Regions from separate parts of the Bradyrhizobium sp. NBAIM03 genome, predicted to be linked through region 4. Evidence: riboswitches for the same ligand, from Rfam matches in the RefSeq annotation. Region 4 holds a riboswitch; each other region holds the start of a gene.
What was found. Region 4 has a riboswitch for cobalamin ahead of I6F21_RS36685 (ribonucleoside-diphosphate reductase subunit alpha). Riboswitches for the same ligand answer to the same signal wherever they lie in the genome.
Positions count from the first base shown of each region.

Region 1: linked by a shared signal. The riboswitch ahead of I6F21_RS10965 (TonB-dependent receptor) and the one ahead of I6F21_RS36685 (ribonucleoside-diphosphate reductase subunit alpha) in region 4 are both predicted to bind cobalamin.
Region 2: linked by a shared signal. The riboswitch ahead of I6F21_RS10985 (energy-coupling factor ABC transporter permease) and the one ahead of I6F21_RS36685 (ribonucleoside-diphosphate reductase subunit alpha) in region 4 are both predicted to bind cobalamin.
Region 3: linked by a shared signal. The riboswitch ahead of metE (5-methyltetrahydropteroyltriglutamate--homocysteine S-methyltransferase) and the one ahead of I6F21_RS36685 (ribonucleoside-diphosphate reductase subunit alpha) in region 4 are both predicted to bind cobalamin.

Region 1 covers NZ_JADYVS010000006.1:87,563-94,968, reverse strand. The annotation lists gene cobT (nicotinate-nucleotide--dimethylbenzimidazole phosphoribosyltransferase) at 1-123, shown strand, start outside; gene I6F21_RS10970 (histidine phosphatase family protein) at 130-702, opposite strand; cobalamin riboswitch at 775-978, shown strand; gene I6F21_RS10965 (TonB-dependent receptor) at 1,091-3,448, shown strand; gene I6F21_RS10960 (PepSY domain-containing protein) at 3,461-4,897, shown strand; gene I6F21_RS10955 (hydantoinase/oxoprolinase family protein) at 5,361-7,370, shown strand; gene I6F21_RS10950 (hydantoinase B/oxoprolinase family protein) at 7,367-7,406, shown strand, end outside.
Region 2 covers NZ_JADYVS010000006.1:95,913-103,318, reverse strand. The annotation lists gene cobJ (precorrin-3B C(17)-methyltransferase) at 1-557, shown strand, start outside; gene I6F21_RS11015 (cobalt-precorrin-6A reductase) at 533-1,279, opposite strand; gene cbiE (precorrin-6y C5,15-methyltransferase (decarboxylating) subunit CbiE) at 1,278-2,459, shown strand; gene I6F21_RS11005 (cobalamin biosynthesis protein) at 2,456-2,824, shown strand; gene cobM (precorrin-4 C(11)-methyltransferase) at 2,821-3,603, shown strand; gene I6F21_RS10995 (cobyrinate a,c-diamide synthase) at 3,603-4,913, shown strand; gene cobA (uroporphyrinogen-III C-methyltransferase) at 4,910-5,641, shown strand; cobalamin riboswitch at 5,687-5,906, shown strand; gene I6F21_RS10985 (energy-coupling factor ABC transporter permease) at 5,943-6,620, shown strand; gene cobF (precorrin-6A synthase (deacetylating)) at 6,666-7,406, shown strand, end outside.
Region 3 covers NZ_JADYVS010000022.1:83,314-90,719, forward strand. The annotation lists gene I6F21_RS27625 (nodulate formation efficiency C protein) at 732-1,514, opposite strand; gene I6F21_RS27630 (hypothetical protein) at 1,857-2,132, opposite strand; cobalamin riboswitch at 2,544-2,747, shown strand; gene metE (5-methyltetrahydropteroyltriglutamate--homocysteine S-methyltransferase) at 2,847-5,192, shown strand; gene I6F21_RS27640 (hemerythrin domain-containing protein) at 6,460-7,059, opposite strand.
Region 4 covers NZ_JADYVS010000052.1:6,346-13,751, forward strand. The annotation lists gene I6F21_RS36670 (glucose 1-dehydrogenase) at 1,010-1,768, shown strand; gene I6F21_RS36675 (patatin-like phospholipase family protein) at 1,901-2,146, opposite strand; gene I6F21_RS36680 (ribonucleotide-diphosphate reductase subunit beta) at 3,181-4,254, opposite strand; gene I6F21_RS36685 (ribonucleoside-diphosphate reductase subunit alpha) at 4,245-6,080, opposite strand; cobalamin riboswitch at 6,289-6,503, opposite strand; partial or broken gene I6F21_RS36690 (hypothetical protein) at 6,524-6,750, opposite strand.

The DNA.
Region 1 (7,406 bases), on a different contig from region 4:
GATCTCAGGCTCGGCGAGGGATCGGGCGCCGCCATCGCGCTGCCGCTGGTGCGCTCGGCGTGCGCACTTCACAATGGCATGGCGACGTTCGCGCAGGCCAATGTGCCGGATCGGTCTTCTTGATGCGGCTCAAGCCACGCGCTGGTTGACCGACACGACGCGCCAACCGCCCGCCAGCCGGTCGATCCGGGTCAGCGACAGCGGATCGACGACGAAGCGCAGCGCGGCTTCCGGTGTGAGATCGAGCGCGATGCAGAGCGCAGCGCGTATGGTGCCGGAATGGACGACCAGTGCTGCGGAGCCTGCGCCAATCTGGGCCAGGCCCAGGCGGACGCGGGCGACCTGATCCGCAAAGCTCTCGCCATTCGGCGGCCGTCCGTGCGCCGGATCGCGCCAGACCTGCGCGTAGGCCTCGCCACCGGTCGCGGCGAGCTCGTCATGCCGATGGCCGGTCCAGTCGCCGAAATCCTGCTCGCGAAACTCGCTGATCAGCTCCGGTTCGAGCCCCAGCGCGCGCGCCGTCTCGACCGTGCGCCGCGACGGGCTGGCATAGCCGGCGAGATCCGCGGGCAACAGCTGCCTTAGGGCCGCCAATGCAGCGTGATCGCCGAGGTCGGCCCGCGCATCGGCCGCATGGATCGTCCCGGGCACGCCCGCGACGGCCGCATGCCTGATCAACCAGAGGAAGGTCTCGCCTTCCATGCTCATCTCCAAGGAAGTTGGTTGCTGTGGCCCCAACGCCGCAACTGGCACATTGACTCTGTCTTGGTGGTAATCCTAGATGCTCGCGACGGTTTTCCCGAGAGGGAATGAAAAGGGAATGCGGTGCGGGGAAAATTGTCCCCAATGCCGCGGCTGCCCCCGCAACTGTAAGCGGTGAATCCTTCGTCACGAGCCACTGGGTCCTCGGTCCCGGGAAGGCGACGAAGCGGTCACGACCCGCGAGCCAGGAGACCTGCCGTCAGCCGTGGTCACACGCGAAGATGTCGGTCGGGGAGTACAGACATTGCTTCATCGGACGGCTGCAAGGCCAAAGGTGAGACCTCGTTCGCTGTGACGTGCCACTGACGTCATACCGAGGTTTTCACCTGTGTCTTCCATCCGTATCGCACGACCGCGCCGCGTCCTGCTTGCCTCCGCCGCGTTCACGTCCTTTGCCGCTCTTGGTCTGCCGGCCGCTCTGGCGCAGCAGGCCCGAGAGCCGCTGCCACCCGTCGAGGTGTCGCCCGCCCAGGTACGCAAGCCGGCCAAACCGGCAGCAGGAACGGCGCAGGGCGCGCGCCGCGCGGCAGCGCGCAGGCCGGCGGCTGTATCCGCAGCGCCAAGACCCGTCACGCCGGATTCGACGCCGCAAACGCCGCTCAACTCCAACGCCGTTGCCGAAAGCGCCTCGCGGCTCGGCCTGACGGTGCGGCAGACGCCCGCGACCGTCGAAGTTGTCTCCGCCGAAACCATGCGCGAGCAGGGCTATCGCACCGTGTCCGAGGTGGCGCAGGGCGCCGTCGGCGTCACCTCCGGCGACAACCCGGCCGAACCTTCCGCCTTCTCCATGCGCGGCTTCACCAACAGCCAGATCAACACGCTCTACAACGGCATCAAGATCGGTCCGCAGAACATGACCTCGCGGATCGTGGATACCGCCAATCTGGAGGCTGTGGAATTCCTCAAGGGCCCGGCCTCGCTGATTTCGGGCGAGGGCGCCGCGGGCGGTGCCATCAACTTCGTCACCAAGCAGCCCCACACCGGACCTGTCCGTAACGATGCCAATTTCTCCTGGGATTCGCTGAACTCGTTCCGTGCCCATTACGGCTCCGGCGGCAGCACCAATGTGCAAGGCCTGGACTATCGCTTCGACATCAGCCGTTCCGCCCTCAACGGCTTTGCCGATGACACCAATGTCAAGACGTTCGGCACGTCCGGCCAGCTCAACTACCGTGTTTCCGACAGCCTCAGGATCTGGGGTGCGGTCGAATATCGTGAAGACCGCTCGAAGGCCTATTGGGGCGCGCCGCTGGTGCCGGTGGCCTTCAGCGGTTCGCATGCGACGACGGGGATCGTCTCCGGCAATTACGTCTCGAATTACAACGGAACGAATCTCGGTGCCGTCACCATCGACGACCGCACCTTCAACACCAATTACAACGTTCTCGATAACCGCAACGTGGCGCAGGAAGTGTGGCTGCGTGGCGGCTTCGAGCTGAAGCTCGCGCCTGACCTCACGCTGAAAAGTCAGGCCTATGGCTATGGCGCGGAACGGACCTGGTTCAATAACGAGATCGAGGCGTTCAATTCCACCACGAACCTGGTCGATCGCGAGCGTTTCTATGTCGCCCACAGTCAGCGACTGGTCGGCAACATCACCGACCTGATCTGGGATACAAATATTGCGGGCTTCGACAACCGGCTGGTCACGACGCTGTCGTCGAGCTATCTCGATTTCGTCAGGCCCGGCGCGGCAAACTTTCCCGGCGATTCCGTTTCGCTGGTCGACCCCAACCGCGGTTTCTACGGCCTGCTCACGACGCAGCAGCAGACCGCGCGCATCGACAACGAGGCGCTGTCATTCGAGGACAGGCTCAAGCTGACGCGCAGCTTCGCGCTGATCGGCGGTCTTCGTGTCGAGCATATCGGGCTCGACCGCAATTCGACCGACAAGAACGGGATCGTGAAGGCGGGCTTTCCATTCACGAAAGACTGGGCGCCGGTCACGGGGCGCATCGGCTACACCTGGGAGGCCGTTCCCGGCCTGACCTTCTTCAGCCAATACGCCACCGGCGCCGACGTCGCAGCCAACAACATCTTCCTGCTCTCGCCCACCCAGCCGCTCGATCTGACCACCGCGCGCACCTATGAGACCGGTGTCAAGCACTTGTTCTGGGACAACCGGGCGGAATGGTCGTTCTCGGCCTACGACGTCCTGCGCAAGAACGTCTATGCGGCCGCCGGCGGCATGCAACTCAACATCGCCGGACGACAGGAGTCGAAAGGCGTCGAGCTTGCCGCCTCGATACGCCCGATCGAGCCGCTGCGGCTGTGGGGCAACATCGCCTATGTCGATGCGCGCTATGCCGACTACAATTTTGCCGGCGGCTCGTTCTCCGGCAACACGCCGCCAAACGTGCCGCGTATCGTCGCCAATGCCGGCGCGTCGTATCGCTTCTTCACACCATGGCCGGTAGAGCTTGGCATCACCGGCCGTCATGTCGGCGACCGCTACAACACCGACGCCAACGTCGTGACGATGAAGGCTTACACCGTGGCCGACGTCTACGCCTTCGTCGACATCCCCAAGACGGCGTTCAATGCGGTCGACCAGGCCCGCCTGACCTTCCGTGTCCGCAACATCACTGATAAGCGCTACGCGATCTGGGGCGATCCGTTCTATCCGGACCAGATCCTCCTGGGCGCGCCGCGCACCTATGAAATATCGGCCGCGTTCAAATGGTGAGACCTTGAGCGCATGATGAGCGCGATCGTCCTCACGCATCGCTGGCTCGGCATCGCGTTCTGTCTGCTGTTCGCGATGTGGTTCGCGAGCGGGATCGTCATGCACTTCGTCCCGTTTCCGTCGCTGACGGAAGCGGAGCGATTTGCCGGACTTGTGCCGGTCGATCGCGACGGGACGAGGATCTCGGTCGCGGACGCCGTTGCGGCGAGCGGGATTGCCGATGGCAGGCGTGTTCGGCTGATCCAGCGGAGCGATGGACCGGTCTACGTCGTCTCGGGCTCCATAGGTTCGCGAGCGGTTCGCGCCTCCGATGGAGGAGACGCGTCGGTGACATCAGCCGATGTCGCGCTCACCATCGTGCAAGCTTATTCACGTCAGCGCGGGCTTGAGGCGGTGCGCGCTGCGATCGTCGCGCGGTCGGATTACGATCAATGGAGCGTGCCGAACGGTTTTGATCGCCATCGCCCCTTGTTTCGCGCCGCTCTCGGCGATGCCCCTGGAACGGAGGTCTACGTTTCGTCGCTGACCGGCGAAGTCGTCCTGGATACGACGCGCAGCGAGCGCGCGTGGAACTGGGCCGGCAGCGTGCTGCACTGGATCTATCCGACAATTCTGCGCAGCAGCTGGGCGCTGTGGGATGGCGTGGTCTGGACGCTGTCGCTGCTGGCCCTAATCGCGGCATTGCTTGGTGCGGTGCTCGGAATCGTGCGTGTGAAAATGCGGGGACGCCAGCTCTCGTCGCCCTATCGGGGCTGGCACGCCCTGCATCACATCATCGGTCTCGTCGCGACCGTGTTCGTGCTGAGCTGGATCTTCAGCGGCTGGCTGTCGATGGATCACGGCCGCCTGTTCTCGCGCGGGCAACTGACTCCGACAGAGGCCGGCGTGGTCGATGCCGCCCCGGATTGGCGAGACGCGTCGTCGCTCGATCCGCAGCCAATATCGCCGTTGGCCCGCGAGGTCGAATGGTTCGCCTTCAACGGCCATGTCTATCGGCGCGACCGGGTTGGTCTCGGCCGTCAGGCGTTGATCAGGGCAGGGGACGCGCCGCGCGATGGACCGGCGGCATACCTGGATAGGCAGGAGATCGGCGGCCTGACGGCGCGCCTTGGCACCGGCTGTGCCGCACCGTTCCTGCTCGCCGGCAACGACGACTATCCGGCGCAATCCGCACTTCCGGGGGCCCCCGTCTACCGGACGACCTGCGGCGATCTCTGGTTCGATGTCGATGCTGCCGATGGCAAGCTGCTGCAAAGACTGGACCCGTCGCGCCGCGCCTATCGCTGGCTTTACAGTGCGCTGCACACGCTTGATTTCCCGATTCTGCTGGCTCATGCGCGGCTGCGTGACGCTCTCATTGTCGGGCTCTGTACGCTCGGGCTGATGTTCTCCATCACCGGCATCGTCATCGGTTGGCGGCGCTTGCGGGCATGGCTGGCGAGCGCATAGCCAGTCGCGAAATCTCCGTACCCGGCGCGACCCGTTCGGCGCGCCGGGTTATCGACCAGCGGCCGGTGATGTCCTCGCTTACCGACCGTACAATAAAGAGAGGCTGAGCCGACCTGCGTGCATAGCTCTTGGTCAGTGCTGTCTCCCGCACCGCCGACCGATCGCCTGCAAATTAGACAAACGGCCTTGTGCGATCCGATTGCAGTGCAACGGGCGCTTCTATTTGCCTCGAAGAATCCAAGGGTGCGCTGCACATTTTGACTTCGCGGCCTTCTGCTCTCTGCGCGAGCAGCGCTGCACGGAAACGTGCAGCCGATGCTGCGCCGCGCAAGGCCGGTGGCTTGCTAGCGCTTTGGTTTGCGACAACTCTGACCCTATCCCGCGGCCATCGCTCTGTCGCACGCTCGCACGTGATGGCATGACAGGGAATGATGATGAACGTCACGCGTAGCTGATTGTGCAGATGAGCGATCCCGGCAATCATTGGGAGGTCGGCACCGATATCGGTGGCACCTTCACCGACATCATCGCGATACGGCGCGATTCCGCGGAGGCGCGGATTGCGAAGGTGCCTTCGCGCCCCGTCGCACCGGTGCAGGCGATGTTGGAGGCGATCGAGGCGGTCGGCCTGCGCAAGAGCGAGGTGAAGCGCTTCGTCCACGGCACCACGCGCGTGACCAACGCGATCGTCGAGAACCGGCTGCCGAAGGTGGCGCTGGTCGCGACCGAAGGCTTTGCCGACGTGCTCGAGATCGCCCGCTATCGCCGACGCGATCTCTATCGGCTCGACATTCCGCCGAAATCGCCGCCTTTGGTGCCGCCTGAACGCTGCTTTGGGCTCGCCGAGCGCCTCGATCATGAGGGGCGGGTGCTGAAGGCGCTCGAGGAAGCGGAGGTCGAACGTCTGGTGGCGTGGGTGAAGGGGACCGGCGTGCAGAGCGTCGCGGTTGCCCTGCTTCACGCCTATGCCAATCCGGTGCATGAAAAGATGCTGGGCGAGCGGCTCAGGGGCGTCGTCGCCCACGTCTCGCTCTCGCACGAGGTCAATCCCGAGGCGCGCGAATATGAGCGAACCTCGGCAACCGTGTTCAACGCGGCCGCGATGCCGATCGCGGTGGAATATCTCAGCGAGCTGGAGCAGCGGCTGCCGATCGGGCCCGGCCTGCAGGTGTTTCACTCCGCCGGCGCCATGGTGCCGATTTCGGCGGTGAAGCAGCGTCCGCTGGTGATGGCGATGTCGGGCCCGGCGGCCGGCGTCTCGGCGTCGGTCAGCATTGCGCGCCAGCTCGACTGCGCGCGGATGCTGACCTTCGACATGGGCGGCACCACGACGGACGTGTGCCTGATCGTCGACGGCCAGGCCGAGATGACCGACGGCCGCATGCTCGGCGACAAGCCGCTGCGCCAGCCGATGCTCGCGGTGCACTCGATCGGTGCCGGCGGTGGATCGATCGTGCGCAACGGTCCCGGCGGGCTGACGGTCGGGCCGGAGAGCGCCGGCTCCGAGCCGGGCCCGGCCTGCTATGGCCGCGGCGGCACGGAGCCGACCATCACCGATGCCAATGCGGTGCTCGGCTATCTCAATCCTGAGACCAAGCTTGGCGACCGCATCGGCATCGACATCGCGGCCGCAAAGCGCGTCATCGCGCCGATTGCCCGCGCGCTCGGGCTGAGCCTGACGGAGACGGCGCTCGGCATCATCAAGGTCGCGAACGCGACCATGGCCCGCGCGCTCCGCCGCGTCACGGTCGAGCGCGGCATCGACGGGCGCGATTGCACGCTGCTGGCCTTCGGCGGCGGCGGCCCGATGCATGCCGCGGGCCTTGCCGATCTCTACGGCATTGCGGAGGTGGTCGTGCCCAGTGCCTCGAGCGCATTCTCGGCGCTGGGCTGCCTCACCGCCGATTTCAGCTTCCTGCAGCAGCAGACCCTTCGCGCCGCCCTTGACGGCATCGATCTCGCGCGCGTCTCGGAACGGATCGAGGCCCTGATTGCCGATGCCTCGGCGCCGCTTCTCGCCAACAATGTTGCGAAGGCCGAGATCCAGGTCGAGCCGGTGGCCTTGATGCGCTACGCGGCGCAGAACGACGCCATTCCGGTATCCTTCACGCTGCCGCTCGACGTCGCCAGGCTGAAGCAGGACTTCCTGACGCGGCATCATGAGCTGTTCGGCTATGCGACCGGCGAGCCCTGCGTCATCGAATCGGTGCGGGTGCAGGCGCGTCGCCCGTCGACGACAATTGTCAGCCGGCCGGCGACTGCGGCGAGGGCAGTGTCTATGAGCACGCGCACCTGCTCGTTCGACGGCTTCCACGATATCGCAACCGAGATCGTCGACCGCGCCTCGCTCACCGAGACCATCAATGGTCCCGCCATCATCGAAGACGCCTGGTCGACAGTGGTGGTGCCGCCGGGCTGGCAGGCAAAGCCCTATACATCAGGCAATTTGTTCCTGACGCGGAGGGCGGCATGAAGCTCGATCCGTTCGTCGTCGAGGTCATCAGGCACG
Region 2 (7,406 bases), on a different contig from region 4:
AACGCGCGAGCGAAGCCCTGCGGCTTGCCGCCGAAGGCGGTCAGGTCGTCGTCGTCTCTTCCGGCGATCCCGGCGTGTTCGCGATGGCATCCGCCGTGTTCGAGACGCTCGAGCAGGCGCCGGAATTTCGTGAACTTTCGATCCGTGTGCTGCCCGGCGTCACCGCGATGCTGGCGGCCGCCGCGCGTGCCGGCGCGCCGCTCGGCCATGATTTCTGTGCGATCAACCTCTCCGACAATCTCAAGCCGTGGGCGGTGATCGAGAAGCGCCTGCGCCTCGCGGCGGAAGCCGATTTTGCCATCGCGATGTACAACCCGCGCTCGGCCAGCCGCCCGGAAGGATTCGGCCGTGCGCTTGCGCTGCTTCGCGAAGCCGGCTGCGGCGAGCGTCTCATGATCTTCGCGCGCGCGATCAGCGCGGCTGATGAAAAGATCGAGATCGTGACGCTGAACCAGGCGACGCCCGAGATGGCCGACATGCGCACGCTTGTCATCGTCGGCAATTCGCAGACGCGCCGCATCGGCCGCTGGGTCTATGCGCCGAGGCGCGCAGAATGACCGAGCCATTGCATCACGTCAGTGACACTCTCGACCCTTTGGCGCTCGGGCAGCTCTGGTCGCGAGATCATGATTACGGGAAGGCCGAGCCTGCGCGCCGCGTCGATCTTGGCGCGCGCGCCGTCGCCGCCGGAATTGCGGGCGACGATCCAGGCGATGCCGCGCGTGTGCAGCATCTCCAACTCGCCGTCGAGGGTGAAGGGGCCACGCGATACGATCACATCGGCCGCGAAGGGCAGCGACGCTTCGGGCGGATCGACGAAACGCAGCGTGTAGGCATGTTGCGGCTTGGCCGCGAACGGCGCGATGTGCTGACGGCCGATGGCGAGGAACACGTTTGCCGGGGCGTCGGGCAGTGCGGAGACGGCAGCATTGACATCCGCCACCTCGATCCAGTTGTCGGTGGACGCCTTGATCCAGGGCGCGCGCTCCAGCGCAAGCAACGGCGTGCCCGTCTCGGTGCAAGCCGCAACGGCGTTGCGGCTCATTTCCGCGGCGAAGGGATGCGTTGCATCGATCACATGCGTGATGCCTTCGGCGCGGATGTAATCCGCAAGTCCGCTCACGCCGCCAAACCCGCCGATGCGCGTCGGCAGCGGCTGATCGGCGGGCGCGCGGGTGCGGCCGCCATAGGAATAGATGGCATCGATGCCGGCGCGCGCGATCTCCGCGGCGAGCAGGCTCGCATCGGCCGTTCCGCCCAGAATGAGGGCGCGAATCATGTCTGATCCCTGGCTGACCATCATCGGTATCGGCGAAGATGGCCTTGCCAGGCTGTCGGAGGCAAGCCGAAAGGCGCTTGCCAAGGCCGAAACCGTGTTCGGCGGCGAGCGCCATCTTGCGCTTGCCGAAATTGGCAGCCGCGGTCGTCCATGGCCGGTGCCGTTCGATGCGGATGTCGTGCTGAGCTGTCGCGGCAGGCCGACGGTGGTGCTCGCCTCCGGCGATCCGTTCTGGCATGGCGCCGGCGCGAGCCTTGCCGAGAAGCTCGGTGGCGACGAGTGGATCGCGCATCCTGCTCCGTCCACCTTCTCGCTCGCCGCCGCGCGGCTGGGCTGGCGACTCGAATCCACCGTCTGCCTCGGGCTTCACGCCGCACCGTTCGAGCGTCTCGGTCCGCATCTGGCGCGAGGGGCGCGCATCATCTGTCTCGTGCGCGATGGGAAAGCGGCTGGCGATCTGGCTAGGTGGTTGAGCGAGCGCGGGTGGGGCGCCTCGGCCTTCTGGATGCTCGCCGCCCTCGGTGGCCCGCGCGAAAGCGTCACAGAATATCGCGCCGATAGTCTTGCCGGTGATCTCGCCGGAAACCTGGTCACCGTCGCCGTCGAGGCGAAGGGCGGACAGGGGATGCCCCGCAGTTCGGGATTATCGGACGACCTCTTCATGCATGACGGCCAGATCACCAAGCGGCCGGTACGTGCGCTCGCGCTCTCGGCGTTGGCGCCGCGGCCCGGCGAACGGTTGTGGGATATCGGCGCAGGTTCAGGCTCGATCTCCGTGGAGTGGGCGCTGTGTGGTGGGACGGCGAGTGCAGTCGAAGCGCGCGAGGATCGCGCCGCGAACATCCGCAAGAATGCAGCCGCCTTCGGTTTGGCACATCGGATCACAGTCGTCACGGGCAGGGCACCGGAAGCTCTTGCCGGGTTGGAAGCGGCGGATGCCGTCTTCATTGGCGGTGGTCTCGACGAAGTGTTATTTGATGCGATCTGGCCGCGGTTCTCGCCGGGTGCGCGGCTCGTGGCGCATGCTGTGACGCTGGAGACGGAAGCTCTGCTCGGCGAGCTGCATCGGCGTCACGGCGGCGAACTGATGCGGGCCGAAATTTCGCATGCCGCCCCGCTCGGCCGCTATCGGTCGTGGGAGGCAGCACGCCCCGTGGTGCAGTGGAGTGTGGTGCGATGAAGGTCGCCGGACTCGGCTTCAAGCGCGATGTGACGCTGGCTTCGCTGCGTGAAGCGCTGCTCGCTGCGGGCGGTGCGGAAGGGCTTGCGGCGATGGCAACCGTCAGCGATAAGGCCGACATCGAGGCGCTGAAGCAACTCGCACGTGAATGCGGCGTGCCGATCAGGGCCGTTCCGGCCGCGACACTGGCCGGCATCGACACGCCCACGCAATCGAAGCTCGTCGCGGAGAAATTTGGCACCGGATCTGTAGCCGAGGCTGCGGCGCTCGCGGTCGCCGGTCCGCGCGCGCGGTTGATTGCAGCACGGGTTGTCTCGCAGGATCGCACCGCGACCGCCGCGATTGCCGAAGGAGACGGCCCATGACGGTGCATTTCATCGGTGCCGGGCCGGGCGCACCCGATCTGCTGACGTTGCGCGGCCGCGATCTGATCGCGGCCAGTCCGGTTTGTCTCTATGCCGGCTCGCTGGTGCCGGAGGGCGTGCTGGCGCATTGCCCGCCCGGCGCACGTATCGTCAACACCGCGCCAATGTCGCTCGACGAGATCATCGCCGAGATCGCAGGCGCGCATGCGGCAGGCCTGGATGTCGCGCGGCTGCATTCCGGTGATCTCTCAATCTGGTCGGCGATGGGCGAGCAGCTCCGCCGTTTGCGTGCGCTCGGGATTCCCTACTCGGTGACACCCGGCGTTCCCTCGTTCTCGGCTGCCGCGGCCGCGCTGGAGGCCGAGCTGACGCTGCCCGGTCTTGCTCAGACGGTCGTGCTGACGCGCACGCCGGGCCGTGCCAGCGCGATGCCCGAGGGCGAGAAGCTCGCCGCGTTCGCCGCGACCGGCGCGGTGCTCGCGATCCACCTGTCGATCCATCTGCTCGACCAGGTCGTCGCCGAGCTGACGCCGCACTACGGCGCGGATTGCCCGGTCGCGATCGTCTGGCGCGCGAGCTGGCCGGAGCAGCGCATCGTGCGCGCGACGCTTGCAACGCTCGGTGCGTTCGTGGGTGGCGAGATGGAGCGCACGGCGCTGATCCTGGTCGGCAAGACGCTTGGCGCTGCCGATTTTGACGAGAGCCGCCTCTATGCCGCCGACTACGACCGCCGCTACCGGCCGGTCGGTGCCGAGCCGCGCTTTCCGGAGGCGTCGTGATGCCGGCGAGCCTTGTCATCTCCGCGCCGGCCTCCGGCGTCGGCAAGACCACGCTGACGCTGGCGCTCGCCCGCGCCTGGCGCAAGCGCGGCCTGAACGTGCAGTGCTTCAAGAGCGGCCCCGACTATATCGATCCCGCCTTCCACGCCGCAGCCACGGGACGCGCCTCGGTCAACGTCGACAGCTGGGCGATGGATCGCGGCACCATCGCGCATCTCGTCAGCCGTGGCGGCAATGCAGATGTCGTTCTCGCCGAGGGATCGATGGGCCTGTTCGACGGTGTCGCCGCGCGCGGTGTCTCCGGCACCGGAGCGACCGCTGATATCGCGGAGATGCTGGGCTGGCCAGTGGTTCTGGTGATCGATCCCTCCGGCCAGGCGCAGACTGCGGCAGCGATCGCCGCCGGCCTTCGCGATTACCGCGCCGGCGTGCGCCTTGGCGGCGTCGTGCTCAATCGCGTCGCCAGCCCCCGCCATGAGGATCTGGTGCGGCGCGCGCTGAACGAGGCCGGCATCAAAGTGTTCGGCGCGCTGCCGCGCCATGCCGAGATCAGCCTGCCGAAGCGGCATCTCGGTCTCGTGCAGGCCGAGGAGCAGGCCGAGATCGGCAAGCTGATCGACGAGGCCGCGCGCTTTGTCGCCGAGCACGTCGATCTCGATGCGGTGCTCCACTCGGCAGGCCAATGGTCGCCGCAAGCTGCGGCGAACGGATTGAACGTGACGCCGCCCGGCCAGCGCATCGCGCTGGCGCGCGATGCGGCGTTCTCCTTCGTCTATCCGCATATGCTGGAAGCTTGGCGCGCCGCGGGCGCCGAGATCGTGCCGTTCTCGCCGCTGGCCGATGAAGCGCCCGATGCGAGCGCCAACGTGTGTTGGCTGCCCGGCGGCTATCCCGAGCTTCATGCAGGAAAGATCGCGGCCAATGCGCGCTTTCGCAGCGGCTTGCGCGCTTTCGCCGAGACGCGGCCGGTGCATGGCGAATGCGGAGGCTATATGGTGCTGGGCGCAGGCCTGACCGACGCCGACGGTATCAGCCATGAGATGGCGGGGCTGCTTGGCCTCGAGACCAGCTTTGCCAAGCGCCGCATGCATCTCGGCTATCGTCTTGCTGAACTGGCTGCGCCGATGCCGGGGCATCAGCCTGGCGCGCGCCTGCGCGGCCACGAGTTCCACTATTCGACCATCCTCGCCCAGCCCGATACGCCGCTCGCGGTCGTGCACGATGCCACCGGCGCGGTCATTGCCGAAACCGGCTCGCGCCGTGGCCATGCCACCGGCACGTTCTTCCATCTGATCGCGGAGGACCGGTGAGCGGTTTTGTCTCTTTCGTTTCCGCCGGTCCGGGCGATCCCGAGCTCCTCACGGTGAAGGGCGCCACGCGGCTGCGCGAGGCCGACGTCGTGCTTTATGACGATCTTGCCTCCGGCGCGATCCTCGATCTCGCACGGCCCGGCGCCAATCTCGTCGCGGTGGGAAAGCGGGCCGGGCGTCCTTCGACCAAGCAGCACCACGTCAACCGTCTCCTGGTCGACTATGCCGCAACCGGCGCGCGCGTGGTGCGGCTCAAGTCCGGCGATGCCGGCATTTTCGGCCGGCTGGAGGAGGAGATCGAGACGCTGCGCGAGGCCGGCATCGGCTACGAGATCGTTCCCGGCGTCACCTCCGCCTGTGTCGCCGCCGCCCAGGCCGGCATTCCCCTGACCCGCCGGTATACCTCCCGCCGGGTGCAGTTCATCACCGGCGCTGACGTCACGGGCGAGCTGCCGCCCAATCTGAATTGGGCGGCACTGGCCGACCCCGAGGCCACGACCGTGGTCTATATGGGCCGGCGCACCTTTCCGGCGCTTGCCGCAAAATTGATCGCGCACGGCCTCGCTCCCAGCACTCCGGCGCTGTTCGCCGAATCTCTCGGGCGTCCCGACGAACGGCTGGTCCGCACCACGATTGCCGAGCTCGCGGAGCAGCTTGGGCGCGGCGGCGCCGCTTCCACTGCGGCCGTCATCCTGTTCGGCGCGCTGGCGGGAGAATATCCGGCATGACGGCTCCGGCAGCGGTTCGCCCCTTGACGCCCGCGATACGAAAGGGGCACACAAGAGCGGCATGGTGCTCGACGCGGCGCAAAGCGCCGGAGCATAATCGGGAATGGGGATGGGCGGACCCAGTTGCGGCGCCCAAAACCCCAGCCGCCCCCGCGACTGTAAGCGGTGAGGGCCTCCGAACCGCCACTGGACCGCAAGGTCCGGGAAGGCCGGAGAACCCAGTGAACCGCGAGCCAGGAGACCGGCCGTGCACGTTTTGAGGCCAAGGCCGTCGGGTGTGACGGCGGAAAGGAATTGAGCCATGCATATCGAACCCGGGATCGTGACGGGCGCCAAGCTCGTGTTGAGTTACGCAACCGGCATCGCCGCAGGCGGCGTTGCCTTGAAGCTCGCGGTCGAGACCGTGCGCGAGCAGGGCGCCGGCTCGTTCGCGGCGCGGACACTGGCCACCACCGCTCTCGTCTTCGTCTTCTTCGAAATCCTGCCGCACTTTCCGGTTGGGGTATCAGAGGTGCACTTCATCCTCGGCTCGACCTTGTTCCTGCTCTTTGGTGCTGCGCCCGCCGCCTTCGGCCTTGCATTTGGCCTGCTGCTTCAGGGCATGCTGCTGGAGCCAGTCGATCTGCCGCAATACGGCATGAACGTCACCACGCTTCTGGTGCCGCTGTTCGCGATCCAGGCGATCGCCAAGCGGATCATTGCCCGCAACACCGCCTATGTCGATTTGAAGTACGGTCAGGCGCTGGCGCTTTCGACGACCTACCAGGCCGGCGTGATCGCATGGGTGGCGTTCTGGGCGCTCTATGGCTCCGGCTTTGCGATGAGCAATCTCGCCAGCGTCGGGACGTTCGCTGCCGCTTATGCGCTGGTGATCGTGATCGAACCGCTCGCCGATCTCGCGGTGCTGGCGCTGGCGAAGTCGCTGCGCGGCGTCACCGCGCCCGGCCTCGTCACCCCGCGCCTGCACAACGCGGCGTAAGAGATCAGCGATGGGCCGCCGGTGTGGCCGCCCATCGCGCTCGCGATGCTAACGCTCTCCCTGATCGGCATCGGTTGCGGCGATCCCGCGCAGCTCACGCGCGCCGCCGTTGACGCCATCAACGCCGCCGATCTCATCCTGATCCCGCGCAAGGGAACGGCGAAATCCGATCTCGCAGATCTCAGGCGAACGATCTGCGCCGGTGTGCTCACCAACAAAACGACGCGCATCGCCGAATTCGATCTTCCCGTGCGCGATGCGACCGAGGCGGACTACCGCAAGGGCGTCGACGATTGGCACGATGCGGTGGCCGCGATTTGGTCGCAGACGATCGCTGGGCATCTCGAAGATGAGGGCAAGGTCGCGCTGCTGATCTGGGGCGATCCTTCGCTCTATGATTCTTCGCTGCGCATTGCGCGGCGGCTCGATCCATTGCCGACAATCGAGGTCGTGCCGGGGATCACCTCGATCCAGGCGCTGTGCGCGGCGCATGCGCTGCCGCTCAACGACATCGGCGAGCCGTTCCTGGTCACGACAGGGCGGCGCTTGCGCGAAGGCGGCTGGCCGCAGGGCGTCGACACCGTCGTCGTGATGCTCGATGGCGGCACGGCGTTCCAATCGCTGGATCCAGAAGGCCTGCAGATCTGGTGGGGTGCCTATCTCGGCATGCCCGATCAGATCATCATGTCCGGCGCGCTGGCTGAACTGGGCGCGCGCATTGCCGCCGTGCGGCAGGACGCACGCGAGCGGCACGGCTGGATCATGGACAGCTACATCATCAAACGC
Region 3 (7,406 bases), on a different contig from region 4:
TCTTCTTACGCGCTTGAAGTGGATGGCCGACTCAGAGCTGAATTCGCAACCAAAGACGGCGCCAGGGCAGGTGGAGCAGAACTAAAGAAGCGCTTTCCCATGCTTCAAATCCGGATCTACGATGCGCAGACGAATGCGTGCGAGGAAATCTAGCGGGCGACTCAGTCCGGTCTTCGATGCCTCGCGCACGGCTCCGGCTCCTCGTTGGGGGCACTCGAAGGACCGGTGGTCAAGCCGGGGCCGCTAACACTGCCCCATTACCCTATTAACCGGTTTCGTCGCAGCAGTCGATCCCGCGTGCCACCTCGGCCTCGGAATGGTCACGCTCTTGCGGGTGCCAGTCAGTCGCGCGATGCGCGGTTCGCACGCCGGATCGGGCTTGGGCCCGAGGCATCTGCAGGCCCAGTCCCGTGAAGAATGGCATGGAGAGCTGGTTCTCTCGCAAATGGTGTCCTTCCACTGCGTGGGGTGCGCCGAGGTCAAGCCGCCTCTCGCAAGGCGGCACGCGCCGCTGAGCTCGACTCCTCGCAGAAAGAATCGGAGGTAATCGTGCTGCCCCATTTTCTCGATGGCCGGCTGAAGGCCGCGGGAAAGCTCGCGACTGTTCAAGGTGTAAACACCGGAGAGTTTAGAGCTGATAGTCTTGCCGTTGCTCTGAGGCGTTCGGCCCTGCAGGAGCTACGGCGCGATCTTGCTCTGCGCGATCATTTACCGAGGCCTTTAGCTCCCTTCTAATCCTCCCGTTCCTTTGGCTCCATGCGAGCGAACCAGGAGCCAGGAGGAAAAGCCGCGATACGCTTGGCAAAGGAGGATTGCGGCTCCCAATCTTGTCCTTCGCTCTTCTCGAAAGTGATGACCCCGTTGTATGTAAAATAGCGGGGCCCTGGGATATTACAGTTCACCACAAGCAAAACGCGCCACAGATCACCTTTCTCGGTCGGCTTGTCATTCTGCTTCGGCAAGTAGTCCACTCCAACAGGATCAACGATAGTGCAGCTGCCCTGCCGCAGAAGATCACCGAGCCGACCTTGCATGGTCGTCACAAAGTTGAAGTTGGCCGGGTCATGCAGAAAGCCAAGATTTGCGTCCCTTTCGCCATCCTTGACTTCACTGGCGATCAACGAGAGCGCGAAGGCGCGCCAGCCCAATTCCATTGGCTTCGCATAGGTCGACGCAAGTTCAATCGTCCCGTCGAGCGCGACCTTCCAGGTGATAACGTACTCTTCGTCTGATTTATCATCCCGGTGCCTGGTCCAAGAAACAAAAACATATTCATTTTGGTCAAGTTCAGCGACGCCCCACATCCGAGGGACGAACTGTGCCACCTTCGAGACGTTGGAGATAACTTGTTCTATTGTCTCACCGTCTTGCGCTCGCCACGTTGACTTGACTCTTTCGACAAGGGGGCTGTCGTTAGCGCGAACAGTGTTGCTCGTCGCAGCCAGCCCGGCCAGGCAGATCAGGGATCGACCGAGCCAAAGCCATAGCGCGCGTCTTCCTGACGTTTTCTTCATAACCGTCGGCCTATCCGGTCTCATCCACACGTCATTCCAGAGCAGGCAACCTTCAACCTGTTATGCGCGAGCGCAAGAAGTTAGCGGCGACGCGACGGGGCGACCACTGGTTTTCCCGTGCGAGCAGGCGCTCCCCTCTATGTCACGCGCCGCTAACTTCACTGCCACCGACAGCCTCAATTTGCTGTGCTGGACATGCCCAGCAGGAGGACTGGGCAGGCAGAGGACGTGCATTCTTCGTGCCAGATAATAGACGGCAATTCGCACCGGTTTTGTGTCCTCTTTGTCGACTTTCCGACTGGCGCATGTCTCGATGTTTCCGTTCAACCTCTCCAGCACGGCTTATGCATCCCCGTCACGCACCGGATGTTCGACGGCACAGCGGAACGCCTCGGTGCCAAGTTCCTGATGAGAAGTGGCAGCACGTTTGCCGTCATTGAACCGTGTGGTTCGGTTATCGTTGCCGGAATGTGGGCTTTTGATCGCTGCCATGCCTTCGGGCACTTTCGGCCAAGGGGCCATGGCGCGTTTGGCGCTCCTTTCGCGACGTCCGGCGCTCCGGAAGTCGAGAACAGCCTCAGTCAGGCGCGCTTTGTACTCGATGGCGAACGACGGCAAGCCGATCTTCGCCGAGCATTTGGGGTGTGGCTGGCACCGCAAATCAAACGTGCTGCCCGGGTAAGTTGTAAGTTGCTGGCTTAGCCAGGTGTCTTGGCCTATTCAACACTGATCCTGTTGGTCGAGAAGGTGGCTGGATGGCGCGCGTGCTCGAAAAACCGCTGGGAAGCTGGGACTGGCGACAAATGCGTTCTGCTCGAGGCAGCGGCCCCGACCGCGCAAGCCGCATTTGTCCTTTCCACCGATCTGGCGTGCAACCCGCGGGCAACTGCGATGCTCATTGCGGTATCGCTGATTGGAGAGCACTGCTACATCATCTCAATGCTAGAGATGCACGGTCATTCGCGTAGCAGATGTCGCAGCATCAGCTTGAGACATGATCTGAGAGGTTGACGGAAGACTGCTCTTGCCGATAATCCAAGTCGTCGAGGTTCTCCGGTTTCCATTTGATCCGGAGCTAAGAGGGAAGCCGGTGAAAATGCCGGCGCTGCCCCCGCAACTGTGAGCGGCGAGCCGCTGTCCAACGACGTCACTGAAGCCTGCGCGGCTTCGGGAAGGCCGGACAGCAGCGATGACCTGCGAGCCAGGAGACCTGCCCCGACACTATATTCGTCCACGGGCGGGGTGTCCCGGTGGTGCGCCAAGCAGCCGTCGCACCGCGACTTCCCCTGCCTGCGTCCGCCATGGCCTTTGCCCCCAACATGGGTTAACGCTATGTCTCTTCTCTCCCTCCCTGTTGCCACGCTCGGAACGCCACGCATCGGTCCAAGGCGCGAGCTCAAAGTCGCTCTAGAAAGCTACTGGGCCGGAAAAAGCAGCGAACAGCAGCTGCTCGAGGACGCAGCTGGCCTGCGTGCCGCGAATTGGGCCCGTCAGAAATCTATCGGCGTCACGGTCATTCCATCGAACGATTTCTCGCTGTATGACCAGGTGCTCGACACAAGTGTCATGGTTGGCGCCATCCCGGAGATCTACGCCTCGAAAGCCGAATCCGTTTCGCTCAAGACATACTTCGCCATGGCCCGCGGTTCACAATGCGACGACCAGGAAGCGAGTTGCGGTCACGGACCGCGCGGATTTGGCGCACCCGCACAGGAGATGACCAAGTGGTTCGACACCAACTATCACTATATGGTCCCCGAGTTTCACAGGGGACAGACTTTCAGGCTATGCTCTCGCAAGCCGATCGAGGAGTATGAGGAAGCCAAGGCCCTTGGCTTTCAGACCCGCCCCGTCCTGATCGGGCCGGTCACATTCCTAAAGCTCGGCAAGAGTCCCGATCCCACGTTCCAGCCACTCTCACTGCTGGATGAACTGATACCGCCCTATATCGAGGTTATGCAGGAATTGGCCAAACGTGGGGCAAATTGGGTTCAGTTCGACGAGCCCAGCCTAGTTCTTGATCTGGATGAGGGGACGCGAAAATCTTTGCGACATGCCTATGACCGGCTCGCCAAGGAGGGGCCGGCGATCAAGATCATGGTTGCCAGCTATTTCGGCGACCTCGGCGACAATCTGGACACCGCCTTGAGCCTGCCAGTTGCCGGGCTGCACCTCGATCTGGTTCGAGCGCCACAGTTGTTGCACCAGATCATCGCTGGCGGCCGAAGTGATCTCGTCATGTCGCTCGGTGTCGTCGACGGTCGGAATGTATGGCGGTCGAATTTGTCGTCGCTGCGCCAGCGGCTCGAACCCGCGATTGCGAAGCTCGGCAAGGATCGTGTACAGATCGCCCCATCCTGCTCGCTGCTTCATGTGCCGGTCGATGTTGAACTCGAGACCGGGCTCGCTTCCGACGTCAAGAGCTGGCTTGCTTTCTCGGTCCAGAAGATGCGGGAGCTTGCGATCCTAGCGCGTGCACTCGCAGGCGACCAGAATGTTGCGTTAGCTCTTGCCGAGTCGGAAGGTGCCGCGACTGTCCGCCGGACTTCGCCGAAAATCCGTGATGCCAATGTCGCTGTCCGGATGAGAGCGATCGACCAGACCATGTGTCGGCGCGCGAGCCCATTTGCCCGTCGGGCCGAGATCCAAAGCAATCGATTCGGACTACCGGCTTTTCCTACCACGACGATCGGATCATTTCCGCAGACCACAGAGATCCGGAATGCCCGTGCGGCGCATGCGCGAGGTGCGATAAGCGACGAGCAATACGACAAGTTCCTCAAGGAGGAGACTGCGCGCGCCGTACGTTGGCAGGAGGACATCGGTCTTGACGTCCTCGTGCACGGCGAGTTTGAGCGCAATGACATGGTGCAGTACTTCGGCGAGCAACTCGCCGGCTTCGTATTTACCAAGAGCGGATGGGTGCAGTCCTACGGCTCGCGCTGCGTCAGGCCACCGATCCTGTTTGGCGATGTAGCACGGCCGAAGCCTATCACCGTGGACTGGTGGCGCTACGCGCAATCACTAACAAGGAAGCCGATGAAAGCGATGTTGACCGGACCGGTGACGATCTTGAACTGGTCCTTTGTTCGGGATGATATTCCCAGAAGCGAGGTCTGCCGCCAGATTGCGCTCGCGATCCGAGACGAAGTCCGCGATCTCGAGAATGCTGGTGCGACCATGATCCAGATCGACGAAGCTGCAGTCCGCGAAGGATTGCCGTTGCGTCGATCGGAGTGGGCGGCTTATCTCGACTGGGCCGTCGATTGCTTCCGCATCTGTTCATCGGGCGTCGCCGATCAAACGCAAATTCATACGCATATGTGCTACTCGGAGTTCAACGACATCATTGGTGCGATCGCTGCAATGGACGCGGATGTCATCTCGATCGAGACATCGCGCTCGAAAATGGAACTACTCGACGCGTTCAGGAACTACGAATATCCAAATCAGATCGGGCCGGGCGTGTACGACATCCACTCTCCACGCGTTCCCGAGACAGGCGAAATGAAGGAGCTGATGGTGTTGGCTCGGACGCGGCTGCAGGATTCGCAGCTCTGGATCAATCCAGACTGCGGCCTGAAGACGCGCAAATGGGAGGAGGTTCGGCCAGCACTAGCGAACATGGTCGCTGCCGCCCGCGAACTGCGCGCTGCATTCGATCCGCGAGGCCGTTGATCCGGGCTTCGGTCTCTTTTCGACAAAGCTGATCCGCTTGTGGTCATTTGCGCGGGAGCCTTAGGAACATAAAAAATGCCCCGCCCCGCTTAGCGGGCCGGGCGAAAGTCTGGGAGGAGCGACGCTGACGCATTCGCGCGGACTTCCATCGGCGAAGCCGCCAGTTCGATCACGGCGAGGACATTCGCCGAAAATCTGAGCCGAGTTGAAGCACAAGCTCAGCGTAGCTCAATTATGCCGTGGTATGCGACCGTATAGCCTGAGAGTTAGAATCTACACCAAGGTTTGTCGCTCATGAGCACGTCGGCACGATTACGATAGCAGCGAGGGGGCATGCCGGGCGGTCGCCGCAGGACACCAACAGCAAACTCGGTGCGCTTTCCTGCCTGGAGCCTTATGTTCGATTAGGGCGACGTAAGCCCGGCTCCATGGATCTCGCAAGCTTATCCAATGCATAAGCGGTTGCTAAATTTGAACCTTGCTTAAGGCAGTCCTTGGTCGACCGGTTCCACCCGATAGTCGGGTTTCGGCTTGGGCGCTGAGGAGCACCCTATCGGCACCGCGGCATCATCAAGCTCGTGACACCCTCCGCATGGTCCGCTCATAGATCTCAAACAGAGGTTTCTGGACCTAATTACCGGAGCGTCGCCGATGCCTATGGCCGCTCCAAGGCCAATGGGAGGGCATGCTGCACGCCGCATACACGTATGTAGGATCGCGATGAAGCGGACACGCGTCAGGAACGAGCATTATTTACGATGCGGATCCCCATAGCTTGTTGAAATCCAATTGCGCCAGAACTGGTCGTGGCGATCCACGTCCAGCGCCTTGCTGTTGGTGCTGAACGTACCCGGGACTGGCAGTGCCTCGCATTTCGCGTGCAGTGAGTAGGACCGGCTGCGGCCGGATGTCTCAGAGCGTATGGGGCGGGGCTCAAGGAGTGCTTCGCCGCACCCGCGCGGCGGCAATCGTCCGTCCTCATCGGTCGGCGGACATGAGAGGCGTCCGTTTCGCGCGATATCACTGCGCAACTGACAGACCTGCGAGGTTTACATTGTGGTGCCGGAACCAGAGCTCAGCTAGGCTCGGCCATGCTGTTTGCGCCGGTGGTCGAGGAAGCGATCACATTGCGCAGAAGCCATTTTGGGGGTGCGGCAGCCTACGTGCCCGCGAGCACCCCCATTTTCTTTCGACAGAATGAGCATGAGGTCCACTTCCTGCTGTCAAACGGCCGCGATCAATACGGCCCGTCCGTCTCGGCGCTGTGTCACGGATTGCCGGCCTTGGCGGACGACAACGCGACCGAGCTCCGTTCGGCCTCAGCTTCTTGCTCCAATTGCAGAATATGCGCTCTTAGCGCATCGGAAGTCGCTGCTGCTGTCTCGCTGAACAGCGGATCTCCATCATTCGTGAGGGCGGAAGCGATTTCGGTCCAATCCTTAGCCGAGAGAGCCTTCAGAGCGGCGGGAAAGAAATCTCGTTCTTCCCACATCATGTGGTGCCGCTCGCGTACTATAAAGTCGCGTATGATATTGCCGACGTCTTGCCGAAAGAGGTCACGATCCGCGAGGATAGCGTCAATAGCTCGCGCGAAGTGGTGCAAACGGTCGACAACTTCCTGGTGTTCAAGCGCGAGATCGCCGACGATTGCAGCTGCCTCCGGATCGCGAGACTTGAGCTTGAAAAAAATCAAGTCTTCCTGTGGATGATGGTACACCTCGGGGTAAACCTCGAAATAGCTGATAATCGCGCGAATGACCTCATAATCGGGGCGGATCCCCTTCTCAAAAATCTCCAATTCGCGTTGAAGAGCGACCAGAAGAAGATCAATGTTGCGATGCTCTCGAAGCAGAAGATCGATGATCATTGCGGTGTTCCTGGAGGCACAATCTAGGCTGGAAGCGATTTCTGCCATTTGCAAGACTGCCCAAGCCGAATTCGGTGTCCTTCGCGGGGCTGCGATTTGTCCGCGCCATTCGACGCAAAAAGTAGCGCGCTTCAATTTGAGCTGGCGTAAATCAACTTAGCTGAAGTGTTGCACAAAGCTCCTGGGCAGTCCGTCGTTACGCAGCACGACCGCACAGCGCACGAAACCACCTGATAGAGGTATTGGGCTGCCTCGTCTTCGCGGTAGATCTCGCTATTGGGAGTGAGACGCTTCGGTCTCGGAATTATGCCAAATGGTTCACGACGATGAGGTCGCCCACGCAAGAC
Region 4 (7,406 bases):
AGCATCCTGAAGAGACTGTGATGATGCAACCTCGATGATGCAACCTCCAATGCAGCTCGGTGATCCCTCGGCTCATAGAGCGCTGATCATGATCGTCTCGCCGACGACGCGTACAGTTCTGCGCGCTGCACCCCAATTCTGTGGTGCAGAATGAGCTTGACGATCGTGCGTTCATTCCCGTGAAGTATGCTCACCGACGATGATGATAACTCGATAGGCCTCTCTATCTGTCGCATGCAACGTCGATGCCAAGCACCTCATTCGGTGTTAGAGGACTCGCTCGGATGAAGATGTACGAGAAGGCCGCCGACAACCGTCGCCTCTTCTGCTGTTGCCTTCCCCCTTGTTTGATTGGACACGCGGAATGTCGAAAGTCCGACATGATCAATTGGGACGTAAACGCATGACGAGTTCGCACGCCTCGCAGTTTTGGGAGGCTCGACTAAGCTTTAATGTCGAAACGCTATCGCTGTGCATGGCCCGAAACGCATGCTAGCGGATACCCAGGTCGCGTAAGAAGATCGGAACAGCTGTAGCAACTCTGCAAGAGTTGCGTGAGTTTGCATTCGTACGAGATTCTCGGCGCGCCGATTGCACAGGATGGATACTCCACTTCGCAAGACTCGGAGAGCCTCATGCGTTCTGCGCCCCACTCCCGCGGCCAGCCACGAAGAGCTCAGTACGGTGCATCTGTGCGGAACCGGCGTTGCGTCGCCTGCAGTCCACGCGCATCTTCCGGAGGAAACTCGGTCGTGATTCGTCGGGCTCAACAAGGTGGCCCAATGTCGTGATGCCAATTCAACACTCCGACGGTAATGTATGAACGGCGGACGCGTGTCCACGACGTGGAATCGTTATTGAGTTGGTTTTCACGCCGAGTTACACGGCACTACGCACAGCCTTTGGGCATCGCAGCGGGACACAGCAGATCGACCAGGGGTCGATTGACATAGTGCATAGTGGATGTCGCAAAGACCTTGCACCACCACACTGTCGAGGAAGCGAAATTATGGGACGTGTCAGCGAAAAAGTCATTCTGGTGACCGGCGGGGCTCGAGGGATGGGGGCCGCTCATGCGCGCCTGCTGGTAGCGGAGGGAGCTAAAGTCGTGATCACCGATATTCTTCGTAAAGAAGGCGAGGCTTTCGCGGCCGGCCTTGGCACATCCGCGATCTATCTGCGTCAAGACGTCGCTCAGCCAGAGGAATGGTGCCAAGCGATCGCGGCTGCGGAGAGCAAGTTTGGCGCGCTGCATGGCCTCGTCAACAATGCCGGCATAGCCAGTATTGCTCCTATCGAGCAGTTTCCGCTTGAGCAGTGGACGAAGACCCTTGCTGTCAATCTCACCGGTGTATTTTTGGGAATGCAGACTGCCCTGCCGGCCATGCGCCGCGCGGGCGGAGGCTCGATCGTCAACATCTCGTCGGTCGAGGGGCTGAGGGGTAGTGCAGGGCTTCACGCCTACGTTGCTTCCAAGTTCGGCGTGCGCGGCATTACCAAGTCCGCTGCTTTGGAGGCCGCTGCGTCTGGGGTTCGAATAAACTCAGTCCATCCGGGGTTAATCAACACCTGGATGACAAAGGACTTCGATTCTTCCAGTTTTCCCATTCCGCTTGGGCGGGCAGCCGAGCCGCCGGAAGTGTCACAGGTAGTGTTGTTCCTGCTCAGTGACGAGTCCTCTTATCTTACGGGCTCCGAAATCGTCGTCGATGGCGGTCTGACGATCGGCGTCCCGTACAAGTGTCAGGCGCCCGAAAGCATCTTCTGACTAGCAGCTGATCAATTGTCACATAAAACAAGATCTGAGGTTGCGATGTAGTACAGCAGTGGGAACTACGAAGCCTATGCTCGCCCCCGCAAGCCCGCTGGTGTGGACAGCAAGACGGCGTGGTTCGTTGGTTCAGGCTTGGCGGCGCTCTCCGGCGCGGCCGCCGGTGCTGGTTCCGGCGACATAGTCGAAATAGTCCGCCAGACGATAGTCGGCGCGGTTGCTTGCCTTGGTTAGCAACCGCTCGATTTCCTCTAGAATTTTCAACGAGAGGCCCCCTCGGATTCCGCTCCCGTCTATGGCAAGACGTTTGCGCGGCCCGCCACTCTCGAGCCGCGCTTTTAGATCAATCCGACGTTCTGGAAGACGTCCCACCATGTGCTTCTCCCGCTTTTGAAACTCCGAGGGAAGCGAAACCCGAAGATGCCTCGATCGCTTATCGCTGCGGGACATGCAAAGTGGTGACCAAATAGGGGCCAGCACATCCGTAGCACTACTCGATGCACCCTAACCTAAGCCTCAGGCCGAGGTTGTATCGTGAAGTTTCTCACAATCGCTGTTGTAGTTGGATGACGCAGCTCACCGCGGAGTGTCCGCGACGATCGACGGCGAGTTCGGCAGTCCCGCGCAGGGTCTCACCAAATTCGCGGTGTCGGCGCCTGATAGACAAGTCGCAGGTTCCGCTCACTAGAAATGTCATCGGTGAGAGGACAGCTAGGCTGGCCTGATGGCCCTATGTTCGACCCGCCGGAGGCGCGGTCGATGGTGGGGACGCCGCCGGATAGGCTCGGTTGCTCGGCTTGCCACGCTTCTTCGACAGCAGTGCCGCAGGGCCTCCGATCCGATAGGCCTTCAGCAGCCGGAATGCCTGCCGCGATGTGACCCGAAGCAGTTGCGCTGCCATCGCACTGCAATCCGTTCCGCCACAACATCCCGCAACACATGCACCCGGTCGATCTCAGCCCGGCTCATCGACAGCACCGTCATCACTCAAAACCTCCAAGCCTCATGCCTTAGACTGAACGCATCTAAGCCGGGCCGGCAAGGGCCCCTGCCCCGCATTGATGGCGCCCTTTGGACGCAGCCAAGGAATTTCAATGATCCTTCGGGTGCTATGAATCCACGGAACGAGAAGTCCTCTGGTCCCCTGTCGCATTCGAGCGGATTCGGGTCGTAGAGCCCTCCACATCATAGCCGCTGAAAACAGCCGCCCCCCATCAAAGGCGGCTGTGATCGTCTTGCGCCTGACCGCTCGAAACAGGAAGGGCAGAATCGTATCATCGACCATGGCCGGTATGGTTACCTCGATGATGTCAGCGCAGAATTGGTCTCAGCAACCGAATCCCACGTCCCATCGGCGGCTTACACCACATTCGCCAGCCACCCACAGGCCCTTCATGAATAAAGATGGGCTAGATACGGCCGAAAGCCGCCCACACCCCGTTTTCGCCGTCCCAGCTGCCGCGGCTCGCCGCCTTGGAGTACTCCGTGGCGCGCTGCTCGAAGAAATTGGCGTGCTCGACACCATTGAGAATCTCGACAAGCCACGGCAATGGATGCGGCTTGAGCTGGATGAATCCGCCCTCCTTGGCCTCGAAGAAGCCGAAGTCCGGGGCAATCCGCAGCTGGGTCAGTCGCCAGTCGGCGACATAGCGGACGTAGGCGTGGATCTGCTCAGCTCGCATGCCCTCGATCTTGCCGAGCCCGAAGGCGAGGTCGACGAAGTTCTCCTCCAGCTTCACCATGGTCTTGGCGACGTCGACGATGTCGTCACGGACAGCGCGCGTCACCGCGCCGGTTTCGCGGTGCCATTCGTGAAACAGCATGATGATACCCTCACAATGCAGACTCTCGTCGCGCACTGACCAGCTTACGATCTGTCCCATGCCGTTCATTTTGTTGTGACGCGGGAAGTTGAGCAGCATGGCGAAGCTCGCGAACAACGCCATGCCTTCGGTGAAGGCGCCGAACATCGCCAAGGTCCGAGCGACATCGGCCACGCTGTCGACGCCGAACTCGTGCATGTAGTCCGCCTTGGCGCGCATCTCGGCATAGCCGCGGAATGCCTCGAACTCGGTCTTGGGCATGCCGAGCGTCTTGAGCAGCAGCGCATAGGCGTCGATGTGGACCGTCTCCATGTTGCTGAAGGCCGACATCATCATCTGAACAGTGAGCGGCTGGAAGATCGGGATGTAGCGCTTGAGATAGTTGTCCCCGACCTCGATGTCCGACTGAGTGAAGAAACGAAAGATTTGGGTGAGCAGCGCGCGCTCGCTGGCGGTGACGCGGTCCGACGCCCAGTCCTTGAGGTCGGCGCCGAGCGGCACCTCCTCGCCCATCCAATGGGTCTGCTGCTGGCGCTTCCAGAGCTCGTAAGCCCAGGCGTAGCGATCGACATCATAGGTTCCGGTCGAGTCGAGCAGCCCCACTCGTCCCTTGCCGATCAGCGTACGCGGATCGACGGCCGAAAGATCGATCACTGACATGCAAGGCACTCCTCATAATCAGTACGCTGCGGCTGCGGCGCCGCCACCTCGTCGCTGTCGCCGATCTTGCCGGCGAACGACGCGCGCGAGATAGACTTTGAGCGGCAGTAGTAGAGGCTTTTCAATCCGCACTGCCATGCCGTCCAGTGCAGCATGTGAAGGTCCCATTTATCGACATCGGCTGGGAGATAGAGGTTGATCGACTGGCTTTGGCAGATGAACGGGGCGCGGTCGGCGGCAAGCTCGACGATCCAGCGCTGGTCGATCTCGAAAGCGGTGCGAAAGATCGCTTTCTCGTGCTCCGACAAGATGTCGAGACGGGCCACCGATCCTTCGTGTGCTATAATCGACTGCCACATCGCCGAAGTGTCGGCGCCCTTCGCCGCAAGCACTTTGGCGAGATGCGGATTACGCACCGAGATGGCGCCGGACAATGTCTTATGGGTGTAGATGTTGGCCGGGATTGGCTCGACGCAGGCGCTGGTGCCGCCGCAGATGATGCTGATCGAGGCGGTCGGCGCGATTGCGATCTTATGGCTGAAGCGCGCCATCACGCCGCGTTCCAGGGCATCCGGGCACGGACCACGCTCGCGCGCGAGCGTCACGGATGCCGCGTCGGCGTCGCGACGGATTTTTCGGAACATGTTCAGATTGAACGACTTGGCCATGACACTTTCCATTGGAATGCCCTTGGCCTGCAGGAAGGAGTGGAAGCCCATGACGCCGAGGCCGACGGAGCGCTCACGCAGGGCAGCGTAGCGGGCACGCTTCATGCCGTCCGGCGCCACCGTGATGAAGTGGCTGAGCACGTTGTCGAGGAAGCGCATGACATCCTCGATGAAGGTGGGCTCCTCACTCCACTGGTCCCAGGTCTCGAGGTTGAGCGACGACAGACAGCAGACCGCGGTGCGCTCCTCGTCGCGATGATCAATGCCGGTCGGCAGGGTAATTTCGCTGCACAGGTTGGAGGTCGAGACCTTGAGGCCCAGCTCGCGCTGATGCTTGGGGAGCGCGCGGTTTACGGTGTCGATGAACAAGAGATAAGGCTCGCCAGTCTGGAGCCGGTTCTCAAGGATGCGTTGCCACAGCTGGCGGGCATCGATCTGGCGGACGACCTCGTTAGTCTTCGGGCTCCGCAGAGCGAACGCGGTGCCGGCGCCCACGGCACGCATGAACTCATCGGTGACGTTGACGCCGTGATGCAGGTTGAGGCTCTTTCGGTTGAAGTCGCCGGACGCCTTGCGAATCTCGAGGAACTCCTCGATCTCGGGATGGTGGATATCGAGATAGACCGCCGCCGAGCCGCGCCGCAACGAGCCCTGGCTGATCGCCAGCGTCAGGCCGTCCATGACGTGGATGAACGGGATGATGCCTGAAGTGACGCCGCCCTTCACCTTCTCGCCGATCGAGCGAACATTGCCCCAGTAGGTGCCGATGCCGCCGCCGTTGGAAGCAAGCCAGACGTTCTCGTTCCAGGTACCGACGATGCCTTCGAGCGAGTCCGCCACCGAGTTGAGGAAGCAGGAGATCGGCAGGCCGCGCGTGGTCCCGCCGTTGGAGAGCACCGGTGTGGCCGGCATGAACCATAGCCGGGACATCGCATCATAGAGACGTTGGGCATGCGCAACATCGTCCGCGAAAGCGCAAGACACCCGCCCGAACATGTCCTGGTAAGTTTCGCCGGCGAGCAGATAACGGTCGGTCAGCGTCAGCTTGCCGAACGACGTCAACAAGTCGTCGCGCGACGGATCGAGCGTGAGGTCGGCCGGCTTTGGCGATGGCGCGAGGGGCCACGGCAGCGGAGCCGGCGATGGCGAAAGGGGCACCAGACACGGCTCAGGCGCCGCAGGCTTCGCCTGCGCTAGGCGCGGCCGCACACTCGGTGGCGCGACGAGATGACCACGCTGATCGAAATCGTAAGACGGCGACATCGGCAACCCCGCGATGTTAGGCGCCGGGGCCGCGCGGACCACTTGCGAGGAGAGCTGGCAAATGTGCCCGGCTGCAAGCGACCCACCGGGGCACCCCGCCCGAGGACTTTCGTTCAGTCGCGGCAGGTCTCCTGGCTCGCGGGTCGCTGGGGCTGTCAGCCTTCCCAGCGCTGTCGCGCCAGTGACCATGATGACAACCGCTCGCCGCTTACAGTTGCGGGGGCAGCCTCGGAATAGCCGTTGCCGGCGCACCGGGTTCCCTCTTAGCTTCCATCCTACGAGATGCGGGAATGGAAGACCGTGACGGGCTACATATAGGCGCCGCTCGCGGAGATTCGTCAAGGCGGCGCCGTCAAGTTAACGAATTGGAGCAGCCCCGAGGTCAAGGTCGTGGAGATCTCGCGCCAAGTCGCAAAGGCTCGCTCGCGCGAAACACGACGGAAGTCGGCAGTGACGGCTCCGAGAGAGAGGATGTGGAAAAGGTTCGTGACCTGATCATGAACTGATAGAAAAGTTGAGCCTGACGGGACGATTTGAAACGCTTCATGATCCGATCGCGTCGCCTGTTACCCTTGCGGCGTTCGTGGTCTGGACTATCCCTTCACTCGGCGATGTCCGCTGTAAGTGCTTCCCGTCGAGTCTCCACCCCTCGCCCTGGCAGGGGCTTGGCTCGGGGAATCACTTTCCAACTGAATGTGCCTTATGTGATGGGCTACGCGACCGTGGGGCTCGCAGGCGGCGTGGTCGCGCGCTTTGTTCACGATTCCAAAAGCTGCTTGGTTTGCCTCCATGAACATTGGAAGGACGAGAAACATATATCCAAACCGCGTCTCGATAATACCGGAATCGTCACGCCGTTAGGGTGCAATGCGCCTACATTCACCGGAGGCTTTGATCTGCAAGAAGTCTCGCTTGAAGTCGTCCGCAGTGCGGTCGGATTACTCTCAGAAGGGAAGTACGACCTGACCTTGCCCCCATATGTGGAACGGCCCGCGAGGCAAGAGCTTTTTCAGTCGATTTCACACATTGGGACGGTGCGGTCATATGTCCGACCTTTGCGCGCGGCACATTATGGCCGGCTGGCCTCGATGAGATCCGCGGAACGAGGAGCTAAATCAAGTTTACGCGTTTGAGCGCATTGGGGGCAGTAGCTTCACTCGTTTCGGGATTTCGTCCCAAGGGTTCATCGCCTGTTGTTGCACCTTGCCCTCTGCCGGCCTG